4 regions of the Streptomyces sp. NPDC031497 genome follow, and region 1 is predicted to be linked to each of the others. Evidence: riboswitches for the same ligand, from Rfam matches in the RefSeq annotation. Region 1 holds a riboswitch; each other region holds the start of a gene.
What was found. Region 1 has a riboswitch for S-adenosylmethionine ahead of thrC (threonine synthase). Riboswitches for the same ligand answer to the same signal wherever they lie in the genome.

Region 1 (4,885 bases):
ACCCGCCGGGCCGACGACCCCCAGGCCACCTTCGAGTCCCTCCGCGCCCCCCTGACCGACCTGGCCACCCGCCACGCCCTGATCGTCGAACCGGGCCGCCTGGTCCTGGAACTGCGTCCCCCGGGCATGGACAAGGGAGTGGCACTGCGCGAGTACGCGAGGGAGATCGGCGCGGGCACGGTCCTCTACGCAGGCGACGACCTGGGCGACATCCCGGCCTTCGCAGCCGTGGAGAAACTACGGGCGGAAGGCGTCCCGGGCCTCCTGGTATGCAGCGGCAGCGAGGAGGTCACCGAGCTCGCGGAGCGGGCCGACCTGGTGGTGGACGGCCCGGAGGGAGTAGTACGGCTCCTGAAAGGCGTAGCTGAGCAAAGCGCCCCGTAAGGGGTGCGGGGAACTGCGCGGCAAGCCCCCACCGGGCCCGCGCGTGCCCCTCATTCCCGCAGTGCCCCCAACTGCTCAAGAAACCAGGCCGCCGGCGGCAACGCCGTAGCCGCCGCAGCGAGCCGCTTCGTCCGCTCCGCCCGCTCCTCCACCCCCATGGCCAACGCCTGCTGCAAAGCCTCGGCCGTCCCCCCGATGTCGTACGGGTTCACAACGATCGCGTCCTCGCCCAGCTCCTCGTACGCCCCCGCCTCCCGCGAGAGCACCAGCACGCACCCCTCGTCCGACACCACCGGCATCTCCTTGGCGACCAGGTTCATGCCGTCCCGGATCGGGTTCACCAAGGCCACGTCGGCCAGCCGGTAGGCCGCCAGCGAGCGGGCGAAGTCGTCCTTCACATGCAGCACCACCGGCGTCCAACCTGCCGTCCCGTACGCCGAGTTGATCTCGTCCGCGACCCGCTGCACCTCGGCCGTGTAGTCGCGGTACACCGCGAGGTCCTGCCGCGACGGATACGCGAACGCGACGTGCACCACCCGCTCCCGCCACTCGGGGTGGTCGTCGAGCAGCTGCCGGTACGCCAGCAGCCCCCGCACGATGTTCTTCGACAGCTCGGTCCGGTCCACCCGGACGATCGTCCTGCGGCCCTCGCCGATCTCCTCCCGCAGCGCCCGCATCCGCTCGTCCACGTCCGGCTCGTGCGACCGCTTCCGCAGGAACTCCGCGTCGGCCCCCAGCCCGTGCACCCCGATCCGGGTATCCCCGGCCGCCGGGATCCCCGGGCCCAGCACCGCGTGACAGCAGGCCACGAACGCGTCCGCCCACCGCCGGGTCAGGAACGCCGCGTGATCGGCGCCCAGGATCCCGCCGAGCAGCTCCGCCGCGATGTCGTCGGGGAGCAGCCGGAAGTAGTCCGGCGGGGCCCACGGGGTGTGGGAGAAATGGCCGATACGGAGATCCGGCCGCAGCCGCCGCAGCATCCGCGGGGCCAGCGCCAGGTGGTAGTCCTGGATGACGACCACCGCACCCTCGCCCGCCTCCTGCGCCAGCGCCTCGGCGAACGCCTGGTTGTAGGCCTGGTACGACGCCCACCGCCGCCGGAACTCCGCGTCGAAGACCGGCTCCAGCGGGGTCTGGTAGAGCATGTGGTGGACGAACCAGAGCACCGAGTTCGCGATGCCGTTGTACGCGTCGGAGAACACGTCCGGGTCGATGTCGAGCATCCGGACCTGCTGCCCGCCGGTGTCCCCGGCCGGCAGCCGGCCGCCCTCGGCCCGCCGTACCGCCTCCCGGTCTCCGTCGCTCAGCGCCGCGCACACCCACACCGCGTTCGCGTCCGGCCCGATCGCCGACAGCCCCGAGACCAGCCCGCCGCCACCCCGCTTGGCGTGCAGCGCACCGCCTTCGCCCACTTCATACGAAACCGGGCCGCGGTTGGACGCGACCAGCACCTCAGCACCGCCGGTGAAAGCCATACGCCACAACCTAGCCCGGCCCGGAAACGCTCAAACGTACGGCCGTGCCCGACGCGCCGCCGTATACGGCCGTACGTAGAAGTCACGCCACCCGGCGCTCGGCGTACTCGGCGATCTCCGCCATCGGCGGTCGTTCCTCGGTGTCCACGGAGTAGGTGCGCGGCTCGAAGCCGTCCTCGCCCCGTTCGAACTGGGTCAGGGCGGGCCGGATCAGATGCCCGCGGGCCAGCCGCAGCTGGGCGGTGCGGTAGATCGCGGCGGACATCCGGCCGAGGGCCTGGCCGTCCTGGTGGCGGTGTTTGCGGACCCCCACGTCGACCTGCGCCAACGCGTTGAGCCCCACCAGGTGCAGGGCGTCGACCAGCATGCCCAGCTCCACGCCGTAGCCGACCGGGAAGGGGAGCTGTTCGAGGAGCGAGCGGCGGGCCGCGTACTCGCCGCCGAGCGGCTGGACGAACCCGGCCAGCTGCGGCCAGTGCATGTTCAGCAGCGGGCGGGCCATCAGTTCGGTGACCCGGCCGCCCTGTCCGGCCGAGCCGGCGAGCGGGCGGTCGTACATCGCCTTGACCAGGTCCACGTCCGGGTCGGTCAGCAGCGGGCCGACGATCCCGGTGACGAAGTCGGAGGAGAAGTCACGCAGGTCGGCGTCGATGAAGCAGACGATGTCGCCGGTGGTGACCAGGAGGGAGCGCCAGAGGACCTCGCCCTTGCCGGGGACGGCGGGGATGCGCGGCAGGATCGTGTCGCGGTGGACGACCCGGGCGCCGGCCGCCGCGGCCACCGCCGCCGTACGGTCGGTGGAACCGGAGTCGACGACCACGATCTCGTCGACGAGCGGCACCTGCCGCATGAGGTCGTGACGGATGATCGCGACTATGTCGCCGACCGTCTCCTCCTCGTTGAGCGCGGGCAGCACGACGGAGACGGACTGACCGGTGCGCTGCTTGGCGGCGAGTATCCGGTGCAGCGGGCGGTCGTTCATGGACCAGGAGCGGGTGGCCAGCCAGCGCTCGACTTCTTCCAGCACAGTCAGCGGCTCCTCACTGTCACGGTCACACTGCGAGGTGTGATCCATCTCGCGGTTCGGACGACTATCTCAACTGTCCTGGCCTTCGGTTACAGTCTTGAACAACGCCGATGACCATCGCATGTCCTGAGGTCACCGAGCGTTGACAACTGCATACCGCTCATCCAGAGGGGCAGAGGGATACGGCCCGATGAAGCCCCGGCAACCCTCCAGTCGGTTACTCGTGGATCGCTGATCAATGTCGATCACTCGCGAGGCTCCCGACTAGGGAAGGTGCCAAATCCGTCTCACGGCGAGATGCGTCGTGAGGAAGATGAGGAGAAAGGGCCTCGCCTCACATGGCTGTGCAGACTGCTGCGACCACCACCGACTCCACGACCGTCGACCTTGGTCCCGCCACCGCCCTGAGCTGCCGCGAGTGCGGCCACCGCGTGCCGCTCGGCCCGGTGTTCGCCTGCGAGGAGTGTTTCGGCCCGCTCGAAATCGCGTACGACTTCTCGGCCTACGACACCGAGGAGCTGCGGAAGCGGATCGAAGCGGGTCCCGCGAACATCTGGCGCTACGCGCCGCTGCTGCCCGTCCCCGCGGACGTGGCGACCAAGCCGAACATCAACCCGGGCTGGACCAAGCTCGTCCAGGCCGACAACCTGGCGAAGGAGCTGGGCGTCACCGGCGGCCTGTACGTCAAGGACGACTCCGGCAACCCGACGCACTCCTTCAAGGACCGGGTCGTCGCCCAGGCCGTCGAGGCCGCGCGCGCCTTCGGCTACACCACGCTCTCCTGCTCCTCCACCGGCAACCTGGCCGGCGCGGTCGGTGCCGCCGCCGCCCGGGCCGGCTTCCGCTCCTGCGTGTTCATCCCGCACGACCTGGAGCAGGGCAAGATCGTCATGGCCGCGATCTACGGCGGCGAGCTCGTCGGCATCGAGGGCAACTACGACGACGTGAACCGTTTCTGCTCCGAGCTGATCGGTGACTCGGCCGGTGAGGGCTGGGGCTTCGTCAACGTCAACCTGCGGCCGTACTACGCGGAGGGCTCCAAGACCCTGGCGTACGAGATCTGCGAGCAGCTCGGCTGGCGGATCCCCGACCAGCTGGTCGTCCCGATCGCCTCCGGCTCGCAGCTCACGAAGATCGACAAGGGGCTGCAGGAGCTGATCAAGCTCGGGCTCGTCGAGGACAGGCCGTACAAGATCTTCGGCGCGCAGGCCGAGGGGTGCTCGCCGGTGTCGGTGGCCTACAAGGCGGGCCACGACGTGGTGCGGCCGCAGAAGCCGAACACCATCGCCAAGTCCCTCGCCATCGGCAACCCGGCCGACGGGCCGTACGTCCTGGACATCGCGCGCCGTACCGGCGGTGCGGTGGAGGACGTGACCGACGAGCAGGTCGTCGACGCGATCAAGCTGCTCGCGCGGACCGAGGGAATCTTCGCGGAGACCGCCGGCGGGGTGACGGTCGGAGTCACCAGGAAGCTCATCGAGAATGGGCTGATCGATCCGGCGAAGTCGGTCGTTGTACTCAACACGGGTGACGGACTGAAGACACTGGACGCCGTGGCGGGGACCGGGCTCACGGCGACTATTCGCCCGAATCTCGAGTCTTTCCGCGAGGCCGGGCTCGCCTGAGCCAGCCGTAAAAAACCAGGGCGTTGTCCCGATCGGAGGTTCACACGTGAGCGTCACCGTTCGCATCCCCACCATCCTGCGTACCTACACCGGTGGTCAGGCCGAAGTCAGTGCCGAAGGAGGCACCCTCGGCGAAGTCATCTCCGATCTGGAGAAGAAGCACACCGGGATCGCCGCCCGCGTTCTCGACGACGAGGGCAAGCTGCGCCGGTTTGTGAATGTGTACGTCAATGATGACGATGTGCGGTTCGAGCAGGGCCTGGAGACGGCCACCCCGGACGGTGCCGGCGTCTCCATCATCCCGGCCGTCGCCGGCGGTTGACCTGCTGACAGGCTGATCGAATGACCGAACATTACCTTCGGTAACGCCGATC
Region 2 (4,885 bases), on a different contig from region 1:
TGACGAGCTTGCCGCTCTTGCGGACGGAGGCGGGCAGTTCGGCGCTGATGGACTTGACCTCGGAGACCTTGACGGTGGTCTGCTGGGCGGCGCCGTTGGAGACCTGTCCGATGACGACCTCGCCGCTCTTGGCGCTGTCGGTCGTGGTCGCGGCGTCGCTGTCGCCCCCGCAGGCGGCGAGCCCGGTGGCGAGGGTCGCTACGGCGGTCGCCGTGGTGAGGCCGCGGATCAGGCTGCGTCGGGAGAGGAGCGTGGGCATGGCTGTCCTTCGTGTCTCAGTGACAAGTGAAAGGGGGGGTGGTTCAAGGGAAAGAGGGGGTGGTTCCAGTGAAAGGGGTGTGGTTCAGAGGACCTTGCGGAGGAAGTCCCGGGTCCGTTCGTGCCGCGGGTTGTCGAGGATCTCGGCGGGCGGGCCCTGTTCGACGATCCTTCCGGCGTCGATGAAGACGATCCGGTCGGCGACCTCGCGGGCGAAGCCGATCTCGTGGGTGACGATCACGAGGGTGGTGCCGCCGGAGGCCAGGTCCTTGATGACGGCGAGGACCTCGCCGACCAGCTCGGGGTCGAGCGCGGAGGTCGGTTCGTCGAAGAGGATGATGCCGGGCCGCAGGGCCAGGGCGCGGGCGATGGCCACGCGCTGTTGCTGGCCGCCCGACAGCTGCCGCGGGTAGGCGCCGACGCGCTCGCCGAGGCCGACCCGTTCGAGGAGTTCCTTGGCCAGCTGCTGGGCCTCGGGCCTGGTCAGCTTTCCGGTGGCGACGGGGGCGGCCGCGACGTTGTCGAGGACCGTCAGGTGCGGGAACAGGTTGAAGTTCTGGAAGACGAAGCCGATCCGGCTGCGCTGGGCCAGGATGGCGCGTTCGCTCAGCTCCTTGAGCCGGTCCCCGTGGCGCTTCACGCCGACCAGTTCGCCGCCGACGCTGACGTAGCCGGTCTCGGGCTTCTCCAGGTGGTTGATCACCCTCAGCAGGGTGGACTTGCCGGAGCCGGACGGGCCGAGGATGACGGTGACCTCGCCGGGGCGGACGGTCAGGTCGACCCCGTCGAGGACGCGATGGGCGCCGTACGACTTGTGGACGTCGTGGATCTCCAGGGCGGCGGGCGCGAGGTCCGGTGCGGTGGTCATGCGGCGGCCTCCCGGCGTATCCGTTCCCGCAGGTCGCCGAGGCCGGTGCGGAGTTTCTGGAGGGGGGTCGGCGGCAGCGTGCGGGTGGCGCCGCGGGCGAAGTACCGCTCGACGTAGAACTGGACGACGGAGACGGCGCTGGTCAGGATCAGGTACCAGACGGTGGCCACGAGCAGCAGCGGCACGATGTCGCCGGGGTAGGTGCTGCCCATGGACTGCACCGAGCCGAAGAGGTCGAGCAGCGAGACGTAGAACACCAGGGACGTGCCCTTGATCAGCCCGATGAGCTGGTTGACGTAGTTCGGCACGATGGAGCGCAGGGCCTGCGGGAAGACGATCCGGGTGAACTGGTAGCTCTTGGGCAGGCCGAGTGCGGCGGCCGCCTCGTGCTGGCCCTGGTCGACGGAGAGGATGCCGCCGCGCACCACCTCGGCCGCGTAGGCCGCCTCGTTGAGGCTGAGGCCGACCACGGCGACCACCATGTCGGTGGCGAGTTTCGACTCGTCGAAGCTGACGAAGGACGGGCCGAAGGGCACACCCAGGCTCAACGTCTGGTACAGGGCCGAGAAGTTGTAGAGGAAGATCAGCAGGACGATCAGCGGGATCGAGCGGAACAGCCAGGTGTAGGTCCAGCTGACGGCGCGCAGCACGGGGCTGCCGGAGAGCCGGGCGACGGCCAGTACGACGCCGCCGAGGAGGCCCAGCACGGCGCTGAGCGCGGCGACTTCGAGGGTGATGACGAGCCCGTCGAGGATCGTGGGCCGCAGGAACCAGTAGCGGAACCGGTCCCACTGGTAGAAGGGGTTGGTGGCCAGTCCGTGTGCGAACTGCGCGACGACCACCAGGACGACGGCGGTGGCGATCCACCGGCCGGGGCGGCGCAACGGCTGAACCCGCTGGGTTTTGACGGGTTTTGACGTATCGTCAGTTGGTGGCGGTGCCTCGGCGAGGGACACGGTGCCTGGGGGTTCGGTCATGGCGGGCTCCGGCGGAGTCGGACACCCCGGGCCCCACGGCCGGGACCGTACGACCGGGCCGCATGCGGGCGGGCGGCACGGTGCACGGGGGCGCGCGGGGCAGGGGGGCTGGGCGGACGGCGGCACACCGGGCGACCGGTGTTTCGACGGGGACGCTGAGGCGCGAAGCTGCGGGAAGCCGGCGGAAAAGCCTGGTCAGACCCGACAGCGGGCACAGCCCGGTGCGGTACACGCGCTACACAGGGCGCTGTTGACACGGAGCAGATCGACGGCACGGTCGGCGACGAGCGGGCTCGGATACGGGCGTACGCAGCCCGAGGTGCGGCGCTCGGCCGTCCTGGAGGCTGCGTACATGTCCGTCACCTGTCACTGTCGTGCTGGCCCTCGGGGGGCCTCGCGCTTACCGAATCGTCGCTTGCCGAAACGTCATCGGTCCGGTCGTCACCTGGGGCACCCCACCGCGATGCGAGGGTTGCCGGTCAGCAAGCCAGGGCTTGACGCTGACGCTCTTGACCGTTCTGGTCCGTAAGTAACGCAGTTGCCCGAACGAATGTCAACGCCTGTCCGACTGGCGAAACGGTTCGGGCCGCTCTCACCTGCGCGGAACGCCGGGAGCGTCCGCCGCGTGGCCCGCCCAGTCCAGGATCTGGACGGCCGCACCGGCGGCTTCCAGGCCCTGGCAACGGCCGTGGTGGCGACGGGCGATGCCGTCGAGGTCGAGGTGGGCGCCGAAGGCCGGGTGCGCGGCCAGCCGGCGGGCGTAGGCCCACAGCACCGGATGGCCGGCGATGCGGTGCACGGCGGAGGCGTCCAGGTGGTTGCGGTGCACGGTGTCGAGTTGCACCAGGGCCACCCACAACTCGACGTCCGCCGCCGTGAGTTGCCCGCCGACAAGGAACTCCGCCCCGGTCAGCCGGCACTCCAGCTCGTCCAGGGCGGCGAGCAGCACCTCCAGCGCCTCCGGGTCGCCGCCCACGCGCCCGGCGCGCTGCGCGGCCTGCTCGATGCCCTCGGCGCACAGCCGCTCGACGGCCTCGATCTCGGCCTCGGCACCGCACGGGTACAGCCGGGTGGCGCCGTCGCCGAAGTGGCGGTCCAGGTCGCGCAGGATGTCCCGGCTGTGGGTGGAGACGATGCGGCCGGACCAGTCGTCGCTGAGCACGGGTGCGAGGGCCGGTCCCGAGTAGTGGTGGGCGCTCGCCTCGTACAGCGGGCGCAGCGCCGTGTGGCTGCCGTCCGGACAGTCCGGGACGGCGGGCAGATAGGTGACCGGACAACAGTCGTCGAGGGCCAGCAGGCTGTGGCCGACGGCGATGCGGAGGCCGTCGGGACAGGCGGTGGCGAGGTGGAGCCGGTAGCGGCGCGGCACGGCGTAGTGGCCGCTGCGCGCGTCCCGGCCGATGCGCCCTCGGAAGGCGGGGGTGGTCCGGACGGACGGGAGGGCGGCGAGCGGAGTGATGGACATGCGTCTCCCCGGGGGTGCGGACGCGCGGACGTACGCGCGGCGGAAGCGTTCGTCGGCGGGTGGGCGTTCGGCGGGTGCGGCCGACGGCGGGCACCCGGCCGGTGCGGCTGGTACGGCCGGGAGCGGGGGCTCAGCCGGTGCGGCTGATGGCGCTGCGGCTGATGGCGCTGCACACACGCTGCAGGTCGATGTGCAGGCGGGAGGTGAGCAGCGGGACGGGGCCGGGCGTACGGTTCCCTCGGCGCTGTCTGCCGGTGACCGTGCGCAGCCGACCCATCTTTCCCTACCTTTTCACTAGGATTCCCACCTGGAGTGTCGATCGGCCTCCGCGTGCCGTCAAGGGGGCGTCCACGCCTGGGACACCCGGCCCCGGGTTGCCGCCGGGCGGGAGCCGCGGTCCGCTGGAGACGCGGGCCGAGTGACAGGAGCCGGATGCGATGAGCGAGCCCCCGGGTCCCGGGCCCGTGCCCGGTGCCGTGCCCGAGACCTTCGCGTTCAGCTGCGGGCGGTGCGGCAAGGCCTGGGAGGCGGCCTTCCAGGCGGTGTTCTTCACCGACCCGATCGCCGACCCGGACCTGCAGAGCACCCTGGAGTACGTCGACGAGGCCGGCCGGGCCGTGCGGTCGCCGCTCGCCGACGCGGTGTGCCCGCGCTGCGGCAGCCGGAAGGTGCGGATCACGGCTCCCGGGTCGTGACGCTCACCCGGATGGCACGCGCGGGTGGTCGTCGGCCGTGCCGGATGGTGGCGTGGAGGGACGTACCGCCGTCGCCCGCGGAGTGCCGCAGCACCGCCGCCCCGCGGAGTGACGGACCGCGTTCCCGAGGAGGCAGTCGCGATGATCCGTCCGTCCCGACCCGTGCGTGTTCTCGCCTCGGCCCTGGCGGCGGGGATCCTGCTCGCCACGGCGGCCTGCACGGACGGGAGCGGTAGCCTCAAGGCCGTGGCCGTCTCGCCGGCCGGCGAGCGCTCCCCCGCGTCTCCGTCGGCGACCCGCGCCCTCACCAGGGCGGGCGCGCAGGCCGCGCTGATCACACCGGCCGACATCGAGGACAACTGGCAGCTGGCCAAAGACGCGGCGACCTGGCGCAACTCGATGCTGGTCGGCAAGGTCGACGTGGCCGACTTCCTCACCGCCAAGTCCGCCGCCGCCGACTGCCAGCGCCTCCTGGACGGCCTCTACTCCGACAGCCTCCTCGGCCGCGCCTCCGGCGCCTCCGGGCTGCGCGGGTTCACCTCCGAGGACTCCCGGATGCTGTACCAGGTCGGCGACTACGGCTCGGCGAACCTGGACGCCACGCTGGCCTGGCTGAAGACCC
Region 3 (4,885 bases), on a different contig from region 1:
GCGATCGCGCTCTACCCGTTCATCGAGTCCTGGGTCACCGGCGACAAGAGCGAGCACCACATCCTGGACCGCCCGCGCAACGCCCCGACCCGTACCGGGTTCGGTGTCGCCTGGGTGACCGTGTACATGATCGGCCTGGTCGGTGGTGGCAACGACCTCATCGCCACCCACTTCCATCTGTCGATCAACGACGTGACCTGGTTCGTCCGGATCTTCTTCTTCGCCGGACCGGTGATCGCGTTCATCGTCACCAAGCGGATCTGCCTCGGCCTGCAGCGCCGGGACCGCGAGAAGGTGCTGCACGGCCGCGAGACCGGCATCATCAAGCGGCTGCCGCACGGTGAGTTCATCGAGGTGCACGAGCCGCTCAGCCAGGAGCAGCTGCACACCCTCACGGCCCACCACCAGTACGAGCCGGCCCAGGTCGGCGCGGCGGTGGACGAGAACGGTGTCGAGCGCAAGATCAAGGGGTCCGAGAAGCTCCGCGCCAAGCTGAGCAGCGCCTACTACGGCGAGGACAACCAGATCCCGAAGCCCACCGTCGAGGAGTACAAGGAGATCACGAGCGGCCACGGCCACCACTGATCGACCGCGTCGCCACGCCACGGCCGAAGGGCCCCCGTCCGGTGTACGGACGGGGGCCCTTCGCCGTGCCCGGAGCTGGATAGGGTGGGCCTGACACTGTTTTTCGCCGGTACGACCATCAGGAGCGGCCTCATGAGCGCTGTGACCCCCGCTGGAGGCGACATCGCGGCGGGCCGTTCCTGGCCCGAGGTGCTGAACGCGCTGCTGTACGGCCAGGACCAGAGCGCTGACGCGACGGCCTGGGCGATGGACCAGATCATGCGCGGGCAGGCCACCGACGCCCAGATCGCCGGTTTCGTCGTCGCCCTGCGGGCGAAGGGCGAGACGGTCGACGAGATCAACGGCCTGGTCCGCACGATGTACGCGCACGCCAACGTCATCGAGGTACCGGGCCGCACGGTGGACATCGTCGGCACCGGCGGTGACGGCGCCAAGACGGTGAACATCTCGACGATGTCGGCGCTGGTGGTGGCCGGCACCGGGGCGAAGGTCGTCAAGCACGGCAACCGGGCGGCGTCCTCCGCGTCCGGCGCCTCGGACGTGCTGGAGAAGCTCGGCGTCAACCTCGATCTGACCCCGCGGCGGGTCGCCGAGGTCGCCGAGGAGGCCGGCATCACCTTCTGCTTCGCCGTCAAGTTCCACCCGGCGCTGCGCCATGCGGGCGCGGCCCGCGGCCAGCTGGGTATCCGCACGGTGTTCAACATCCTCGGCCCGCTGACCAACCCCGCGCAGGTGCGGGCCCAGGCGGTCGGCGTCGCGGACCCGCGCATGGCGCCGGTCGTCGCGGGCGTCTTCGCGGAACGCGGCAACTCCTCCCTGGTCTTCCGCGGCGACGACGGCCTCGACGAGCTGACGACCACCGCCACGTCCCACGTCTGGATCGTCCGCGACGGCAAGATCACCGAGGAGACCTTCGACCCGCGGGACGTCGGCATCGAGCTGGTCCCGGTAGAGGCGCTGCGCGGCGGCGACCCGTCGTACAACGCGGAGGTCGCCCGTCGGCTCCTGGACGGCGAGACGGGCCCGGTCCGCGACGCGGTCCTGCTGAACTCGGCGGCGGCGCTGGTGGCCCTGGACCCGGGCACCGGAACGCTGGCCGAGCAGATCCGCGCCGGCATGGACAAGGCGGCGGAGTCGATCGACTCGGGCGCGGCCAAGCGGGTGCTGGAGCGCTGGGCGGCGGCGACGAACAGGTAGGGGCCGCGGTCGGCGCGCTGAGGCGCGGTACGGCACCTCCCCACTGCCTTAAGGGCGTGGGGGGACCCCCAGCTGCGCCGTCGTGGCTGATCGCCGTTGCGGCGGAAAAGAAGGTGAGCGGGGTACTTCCGCCTTTCCGCCTTTCCGCCTTTCCGCCGCAACGGCGAGCGACCGCATTCGGTCTTCCGGCGGTGCGGAAGCGGCTTCGGACCCTGGCGGTGTCCCGTCATCCGGACAGGAGTTGCGCGTCGCCGATCACTTCACTTACGTTTCTTCTCAGGTCATGAGTGACAGTCATGAGGCCCCGGCCGACTGTCCGGCAACCCTCCGTCCGTGGCGGGGTGCCCCGGGTGAAGACCAGGTCGTAGGCAGAGAGGTCTACGGCAAGCGCGGACCCCTCGCACGCCAGGGGTCCTGGTCGTCGAGGGAGTCTTCTGTGAGCAAGCGAATGCGATAGGGCGTCGAGCCCCGCCTCCGCATACCCCTTTCACCTTTCCCGTGCCGTCGACGTACCGTCCGGCCCGGCGATTTCGCTTACCCCTCACAGGAGTTCGCCATGTCTGTCTCCACCGCTGTCTCCGCCCAGTCGGTTTGTGCCCCGCTGCCCGTTCTAGGGCAGGATGTCACCGTCCCGCTCGTCACCGGCGGCGAGGTCACCTACGCCGCCCTCGACTACGCGGCCAGCGCCCCGGCGCTCCAGCGGGTCTGGGACGACGTGGCGGCCTACGCGCCCTACTACGGCAGCGTCCACCGCGGTGCCGGCTACCTCTCCCAGCTGTCGACCGACCTCTTCGAGAACGCCCGGAAGACCGTCGCCGAGTTCCTCGACTGCCGCCCCGACGACCAGCTGGTCTTCACCCGCTCGACCACGGACTCCCTGAACCTCCTGGCCCGCGCGCTCCCCGCCGACTGCCAGGTCTTCGTCTTCGAGACCGAGCACCACGCCTCCCTGCTGCCCTGGCAGGACGCCCGGGTCACCTACCTCGACGCCCCGCGCACCCCGCGCCAGGCCGTCGAGACCCTGGAGCAGGCCCTCGCCGACCGCACCGTGTCCATTGAAGGGGGCTACGGCCCGGCCCTGGTCTGTGTCACCGGCGCCTCGAACGTCACCGGCGAGCTGTGGCCGGTCCGCGAGCTGGCCGCGGCCGCGCACGCGCACGGCGCCCGGATCGTCCTGGACGCGGCCCAGCTGGCCCCGCACCACCCGGTGAGCGTCCGCGAGCTGGACGTCGACTGGGTCGCCTTCTCCGGCCACAAGCTGTACGCCCCCTTCGGCTCCGGCGTCCTGGCCGGCCGCGCCGACTGGCTCCGGGCGGCCGAGCCGTACCTCGCGGGCGGCGGCGCCAGCCGCAAGGTCACCCGGCGTGAGGACGGGGGAGTGGCCGTGGAGTGGCACGAGAGCGCCGCGCGCCACGAGGCGGGCTCCCCGAACGTGATCGGCGCCTACTCGATCGCCGCCGCCTGCAAGGCGCTGACCGAGGCGGGCTTCGACACGCTGGTCGCCCGCGAGCGGCACCTGATCGAGAAGGTGCGGGCGGGGCTGGCCGAGGTTCCCGAGGTCCGTGTCCTCTCCCTCTTCGGCGACGACGCCCCCCGCGTCGGAGTGATCAGCTTCGTGGTGGACGGCTGGAACAGCTCCCACTTCGCCGCGGCCCTCTCCGCCGAGTACGGCATCGGCGTCCGCGACGGCCTCTTCTGCGCCCACCCGCTGGTCAGGACCCTGCTGGGCTCCGACCCGCAGACCCAGGGCGAGTGCGGGGCGCCGGAGGCGGCACCGGGCGAGAAGTCCCTGAACGCGATCCGGGTGAGCTTCGGCGCGGGGACGCCGGACGAGCACGTGGAGCGGTTCGTGAATGCCGTCAAGGAGCTCGTCCGGGATGGCGCGAAATGGAACTACCGTACGGAGGACGGCCGTTGCGTACCGGCCGTCTGACGGACTGACGTCCAGCCGCGCGTATACGCTTCCCTCAGCTGTACGGAGGGCAGGGGGAGCACGGGGTGCAGGAGCTGCGCGAGACGGATCCTCGGACCATCGGTCCCTACGAGGTCCGGGGCAGACTCGGATCCGGCGGTATGGGCGAGGTGTATCTCGCCGAGGCGCGCGGTGGTCTCCGGCTCGCCGTGAAGGTGGTGCGCGCCGAACACGCGGAGGACCGCACCTTCCGGGCCCGTTTCCGGCACGAGGTGCGGGCCGCGCAGACCGTCGGCGGCGCGGGGACCTACACCGCCCGCGTCGTGGACGCGGACACCGAGGCCGTACGGCCGTGGATGGCCACCGAGTACGTGGACGGGCCGAACCTGCGGGACGCGATCTTCGAAGGCGGCCCCCTGACCGGCGACGCGGTACGGCTGCTGGCGGCCGCGCTGGGCGAGGCGCTGGCCGCGATCCACGCCAAGGGGCTGGTGCACCGTGACCTCAAGCCCTCCAACATCCTGCTGGCGCCGGACGGCCCCCGGGTCATCGACTTCGGGATCGTCCGGGCCCTGGAAGGGACGGCACTGACCCGGACCGGGGTGATCGTCGGGTCGGTCGGCTATGTCTCGCCCGAGCAGATCCGCAACGGCGCCCACGTGGGACCGGCCAGTGACGTCTTCTCGCTGGGCGCGGTCCTCGCGTACGCGGCGGGCGGACGGGAACCCTTCGGCGAGGGGCAGGACTCGGTCGTCCTGCTGCGGATCCTGACCGGGGACGTCGACCTGTCCGCCGTACCGAAAAACCATCTGGAGCTCGTGGAGTCCTGTCTGCGCGACGACCCCGGCGCGCGGCCGACGCCCGCGGACGTGGTGGCGGCGGTGGGACACACCGCGCGTTCCCTCCGCGCGGGCCTTGGGGCGGGGTGGTACGCCGGCCGCGCCACGGCGGAATCGGCGACCGTGGACAGCGATGAGCGCTGGGTGCCGGAACACGGGTCGGGGGAGCGGGACAGCCGCGTCGAGTACGTGGCGCCCACGACAGTCACGGACCTGCCCGCGGCCTCCCCGGCTGCCGCCCCGGCCTCCCGGCGGCGGCTGCTGGCGGCCCTGACGGGCGGTGCGGCGGTCGTGGCGGGCGGGGGCGTCGGCGGGTGGCTGTGGCTGCGGGACTCCTCGGCGGGCACGGGTC
Region 4 (4,885 bases), on a different contig from region 1:
CGTGATCTCGGACAGAACCTTGTCCATCAGGGCGCCGCCGTTGAAGCCGGGGGTCACGGGCGGCGGCTCCGCGGCGCCCTGGGTGCCGGCCGCGGCACGCACCGCGTCCAGCAGAGCGAGCCAGAACAGCTGCGCGTCCTGCTGGCCCGGCCGTACGGACATGAACGCGATACGGCGGTTCCGCCCCGGCCGGTCGGCCCATGCGCGCAGCAGTGAGGTCTTGCCGCTGCCGGCGGGCGCGGAGATCATCGTGACCTGCTTCTCGGCCGCGCGGTCCAGGGCGGCGAGCAGGTCGCGGCGGTCGACGAGACCGGGGCGGCCGCGGCCCGGTGCACGGCCCGAGCCCGCTGCGGCCGACAGGCCGGGCATCCCGCCTTGTCCTTCAGGCACGCGGTCAGCGTAGCCGACGCGCATCACCGCACCCCGGCGCCGACTTGTCGCCTTTCCCACGGTGACGGCGGGCCGCGAACCGGCCGGGAACCGGGTGTACGCCCTCTGCGGCGACGTGTGCGAGCCCGCCGCCCGAGCCCTGGCGGTGCGGTTGCGTCCGGGATCACGCTCTTCCGGTGACCGGCCTACGGAGAGCGGCGCCGCGGGCGGGCCTCGGCGCCGTCGGCGGACGGCGCCGAAACCCGCTCCGGTGTGAGGGTCAGGGGTGGACCTGCGAGCCCACGCCGAGGTCGAGGCGGAGTGATTCGAGGATGATGAAGGTCGTACTGGCCGTGTAGACGTCGGCGGCGGCGAGGACGCCGGTGTACTTCCTGATGACCGGCTCGGCGGCATAGGCGACCTGGGCGGCCTGGTACTCCTTGACCGCGGCCCAGGCGTTGTCCCCGTACTTGGGGAAGTACGGGGTGGGGTCCACCGCCGCGAGCGCCTTCTTGACGTTGTCGATGATGTCGTCCACGTACTGCTGGTACACGACCATGTCCTGGCGGGTGCCCAGCCTGCCGATGTGGCCGCCGATGAAGTGCTTCCACGGGTAGCTCATGGCCTTGGCGGGGGCGGCGATGGAGCCGGGGACGTCCTCGTTGAGGTTGAAGCTGTCGAAGGGGACCCAGCCGGGCAGGAGGACGTCGACGAGCATGAGGGTGTTGTGGTGGGGCAGGTGGATGTAGACGTTGTCGGAGGTGTGGTTGGTGCCGTGCCAGGCCAGCTCGATGCGCTCCCCGCCGACGTGCAGCGTGTGGCGCTTGTCGAAGGTGACGTCGGGAACCGGCCGGGCCGGGTCGTTGTAGCCGGCCAGGAACTTCTTGGTCTCGGCGTGGCCGATCCGTACCACGTGCCGGCCGAACAGCGACGAGGCGCCGAGGTGGTCGGCGTGGTGGTGGGAGTAGACGAGGTGGGTCACTCGGTTGGAGACGCCGTTGGCGGAGGCGATCTCGTCGATGGCCCGCTGGAGGTTGTGCCCGATGGAGGGGGGTGCGTCGAACAGCACGACACCCTCACGGGTCGTCAGGAACGCCGCCTGGTAGGTGCCGTCGGTGACCCAGTACAGGTTCTTCTCGATCCGGCCGACGTAGTAGCCCTGCGCGTTGACGGCGGGACCGAGCGCGGACGGCGGGATCGGCGCGTAGTCGGGCAGCGTGGCGGCCGATGCCGGGCCGGCGAGTGCGCCGTCGGCCAGTGCCGCGACGGTGGGTACGGTGGCCAGCGCCGCGCTGCGGGCGAGGAACGAGCGGCGGTCCGTCGATGACATGGTGCTTCCCTTCGGGCAGTGGTGACGTACACGGGGTGGACGGCGTACCGGGTCCGGCAGGTCCGGACGGGGTCCGCCGTGCAAGTGGGGCCGAGCCGTGGGTGATCGGATCAGGCGCCGCAGGCAGGCACGATCGCGCCGCTGGTGCGCACCGCGAGGTCGCCGACGAGAAAGGCGATGACGTGCGCGATCGCCTCCGGCCGGACAGCGCGGGCCGACGCCTCCGGGGGGGAACACCGCGCCCGGTCCCCGGCCGTGTCCAGGAGCTGCGGCGCCACCGCCTGGCTCGGCCACGGCGCGATGCCGAGGTTGACGTCCAGCATGAGCCGCAGGTCCCCGGGTGGCGTGGCGACCACCTCTCCCGGGCGGCCGAACGTTGCCGAAGTCGCGGGCTGTTCACGTGCCTCGGCGTAGCCATGACGGTCTCCTTCCGGCTTCGGTCGGACAGTGGGGCCGCACCGCACATGCCGTGCCGCGCGCCCAGGTTCGCCGTGGCACAGGTGAGAGGTCCTCACCGGATTCCGGTGATCTCCTGAGCCAGGTCTGGTGAGTGGCCGTCAGCGCCTCAGCTCCCGCTCCCGCCCGGATCCGCCCTCAACCCACCACGTCCCACGCGTACTCGGCGGCCGCCCCGCCGCACACCGCCACGCGACAGGACCGACCCTCCGTCGATGCGCGGTACCCCCGGACTCCCGCACCTGCCTCGCCGTTCGGCCCGGTCTCCACGTGCCCAGACCGTCTTGACGCCGTAAGAACTGCCGATCTACGGTGAGCGCGAGCCACGAGTTCCGGTGTCAAGCCCTGGCTGGCCGGACGGCAACCCTCGACGCAGTGGGGTGCCCCAGGTGACGGCTCGGCGGAACTCTTCTTTCTGCAAGTGCGCTCACATCGGCCCCGAGGCGGCCCGGAACCCAGGAGGACGGCATGGCGAGAGCCGTGATGCTGTGCTCCCGGCTCCATGTCGACCTGCTGCTGGTGTCCAGCTGTCTGTGTCAGGGCTGATCCCGCCCTCCGCCGGCCGGCAGTGCTGCCGTCCGCCGGTGTAGCCCCTCTCGCGCTTTCTCTCACATGACCTCGCACGCCATGGCACACCCCTGTGCCATGGCCGTCTGACGCACCCCTGATGCGGAAGTAGAGACTCCTGATGGCACTTCACAGCGGCGCCACGCCGAACAGACCCCTGCGCTCCGGCCTCGGCGCGCTCTGCCTCGGCACCGCGTTCCTGGTCGCCCTGACCGGCTGCACCAGCAGCAAGGACGGCAGCACCGCGAGTTCCGGCTCGGCGATCACCGTCGGTACCACCGACCAGGTCACCAGCCTCGACCCGGCGGGCTCGTGGGACGCGGGCTCCGGCACGATCGAGAGCGAGGTCTACGCGACCCTGCTCAGTCAGAAGAACGGCTCCGCGGACGTCTCCCCGGACCTCGCCACCGGGATCAGGCTGACCGGACCCAAGGAGTACACGGTCACGCTCAAGAAGGGCCTGAAGTTCGCCAACGGCCACGAACTCACCTCCTCGGACGTCAGGTTCAGCTTCGACCGGGACCTGAAGATCGCCGACGAGAACGGCCCGTCGTCACTGCTGTACAACCTCGCCTCGGTCGCCGCCCCGGACCCGGCCACGGTCGTCTTCACCCTCAAGTCGGCCGACGACACGCTGTTCCCGCAGGTGCTGTCCACGGCCGCCGGCTACGTCGTGGACGAGCAGGTGTTCCCCGCGGACAGGATCCTCGACGACATGTCGATCGTCACGGCCAAGCCGTGGAACGGGCCGTACGGCATCAGGAGCTACGACAAGAACTCGCTGGTGTCCTTCACCGCCAACGCGGAGTACAAGGGCCGACTGGGCACGCCCAGGACCAAGGACGTCCAGCTGAAGTACTACACGGACGCCGGCAATCTGAAGCTCGACGTCCAGCAGGGCACCATCGACGCCGTCTACCGCACGCTCACCACCGCCGACCTGGACGACCTCGGCAAGGAGAAGGGCGTCAAGGTCCACACCGGCTCCGGCAACGGCATCCGCTACATCGTCTTCGACCTCGCCACCCAGCCCTACGGCACCAGGACGAAGAACGCCGACGCGAAGAAGGCCCTTGCCGTCCGGCAGGCGGTCGCGGACTCCGTCGACCGGTCCCAACTCGCCCAGCAGGTCTACAAGAACACCTACCAGCCGCTCTACAGCTCCGTCCCGGACGGCCTGACCGGCGCCAGCCCCGCCTTCAAGTCGCTCTACGGCGACCAGCGGGGCGGTCCCGACAAGGCCGCGGCGGCGGCCCGGCTGAAGGCGGCGAAGATCACCACCCCGGTGACGCTCAACCTCCAGTACAACAGCGACCACTACGGCTCGTCGTCGGCCGACGAGTACGCGCTGATCAAGACCCAGCTGGAGGCCACCGGCCTGTTCAAGGTGAACCTGCAGTCCACCGAGTGGACCCAGTACGGCAAGGACCGCGTCAAGCACCTCTACCCGCTCTACCAGCTTGGCTGGTACGCCGACTACCTCGACGCCGACAACTACCTCTCGCCCTTCTACTCGGCCAACAGCTGGGTCGCCAACGGCTACGAAGATCCCGCCGTACGCGCGCTGATCAAGAAGGAGGAGACCGAGACGGACGCCGCGAAACGGACCGAGCTGCTGAAGCAGGCGCAGGACAGGGCCGCCGCGCAGGTGCCGCTGCTGCCGCTGCTGCAGGGCTCCACCGCCATCGTCACCCGCAGCGACATCAGCGGTGTCCCGGCCGAACTGGACGCGACGTACCAGTTCCGCTGGGCGGGACTCTCGAAGAAGTGAGTACTCCGACGCAGGAGACCCCCGGCGCCGTCGCCACTCCGGCCGACGGCGCCGCCGGGTACGGGTTCGCCCGCTACCTGGCGGTCCGCTTCCTCCTCATCATCCCCACCGTGCTGATCCTGGTCAGTCTGGTCTTCTTCCTGATGCGGCTGACCGGCGACCCGATCAGCGCCGCCTTCGGCGACCGCCTCACCCCGGACCAGCTCCAGGCCAAGCTCCACCAGGCGGGCTACGACCGGCCGTTGCTCACCCAGTACCTGGACTACCTGCGCTCACTGGCCACCGGCGACTTCGGCCGTACGGTCACCGACAACCAGCCGGTGACGCACGTCCTCGGCACGTACGGGGCCGCGACCGTCGAACTCGCCTGCTACGCACTCCTGGTGGCCCTG

Region 2: linked by a shared signal. The riboswitch ahead of ACZ5K7_RS11805 (amino acid ABC transporter permease) and the one ahead of thrC (threonine synthase) in region 1 are both predicted to bind S-adenosylmethionine.
Region 3: linked by a shared signal. The riboswitch ahead of ACZ5K7_RS41360 (aminotransferase class V-fold PLP-dependent enzyme) and the one ahead of thrC (threonine synthase) in region 1 are both predicted to bind S-adenosylmethionine.
Region 4: linked by a shared signal. The riboswitch ahead of ACZ5K7_RS27395 (ABC transporter substrate-binding protein) and the one ahead of thrC (threonine synthase) in region 1 are both predicted to bind S-adenosylmethionine.

Annotation. Positions count from the first base shown of each region.
Region 1 covers NZ_JBVIKO010000004.1:411,549-416,433, reverse strand. Annotated here, with positions in the region: gene otsB (trehalose-phosphatase) at 1-384, shown strand, start outside; gene ACZ5K7_RS10520 (alpha,alpha-trehalose-phosphate synthase (UDP-forming)) at 435-1,859, opposite strand; gene ACZ5K7_RS10515 (glucosyl-3-phosphoglycerate synthase) at 1,942-2,886, opposite strand; SAM riboswitch class I at 3,044-3,206, shown strand; gene thrC (threonine synthase) at 3,225-4,511, shown strand; gene ACZ5K7_RS10505 (MoaD/ThiS family protein) at 4,558-4,833, shown strand.
Region 2 covers NZ_JBVIKO010000005.1:95,547-100,431, forward strand. Annotated here, with positions in the region: gene ACZ5K7_RS11795 (ABC transporter substrate-binding protein) at 1-259, opposite strand, end outside; gene ACZ5K7_RS11800 (amino acid ABC transporter ATP-binding protein) at 344-1,126, opposite strand; gene ACZ5K7_RS11805 (amino acid ABC transporter permease) at 1,123-2,103, opposite strand; SAM riboswitch class IV at 2,495-2,618, opposite strand; gene ACZ5K7_RS11810 (glutathione S-transferase C-terminal domain-containing protein) at 2,696-3,568, opposite strand; gene ACZ5K7_RS11815 (putative leader peptide) at 3,699-3,845, opposite strand; gene ACZ5K7_RS11820 (RlpA-like double-psi beta-barrel domain-containing protein) at 4,006-4,263, shown strand; gene ACZ5K7_RS11825 (hypothetical protein) at 4,405-4,885, shown strand, end outside.
Region 3 covers NZ_JBVIKO010000031.1:82,013-86,897, forward strand. Annotated here, with positions in the region: gene qcrB (cytochrome bc1 complex cytochrome b subunit) at 1-585, shown strand, start outside; gene trpD (anthranilate phosphoribosyltransferase) at 718-1,782, shown strand; SAM riboswitch class IV at 2,062-2,178, shown strand; gene ACZ5K7_RS41360 (aminotransferase class V-fold PLP-dependent enzyme) at 2,339-3,715, shown strand; gene ACZ5K7_RS41365 (outer membrane protein assembly factor BamB family protein) at 3,781-4,885, shown strand, end outside.
Region 4 covers NZ_JBVIKO010000014.1:140,515-145,399, reverse strand. Annotated here, with positions in the region: gene ACZ5K7_RS27410 (winged helix-turn-helix domain-containing protein) at 1-390, opposite strand, end outside; gene ACZ5K7_RS27405 (MBL fold metallo-hydrolase) at 650-1,699, opposite strand; gene ACZ5K7_RS27400 (hypothetical protein) at 1,810-2,055, opposite strand; SAM riboswitch class IV at 2,477-2,585, shown strand; gene ACZ5K7_RS27395 (ABC transporter substrate-binding protein) at 2,844-4,493, shown strand; gene ACZ5K7_RS27390 (ABC transporter permease) at 4,490-4,885, shown strand, end outside.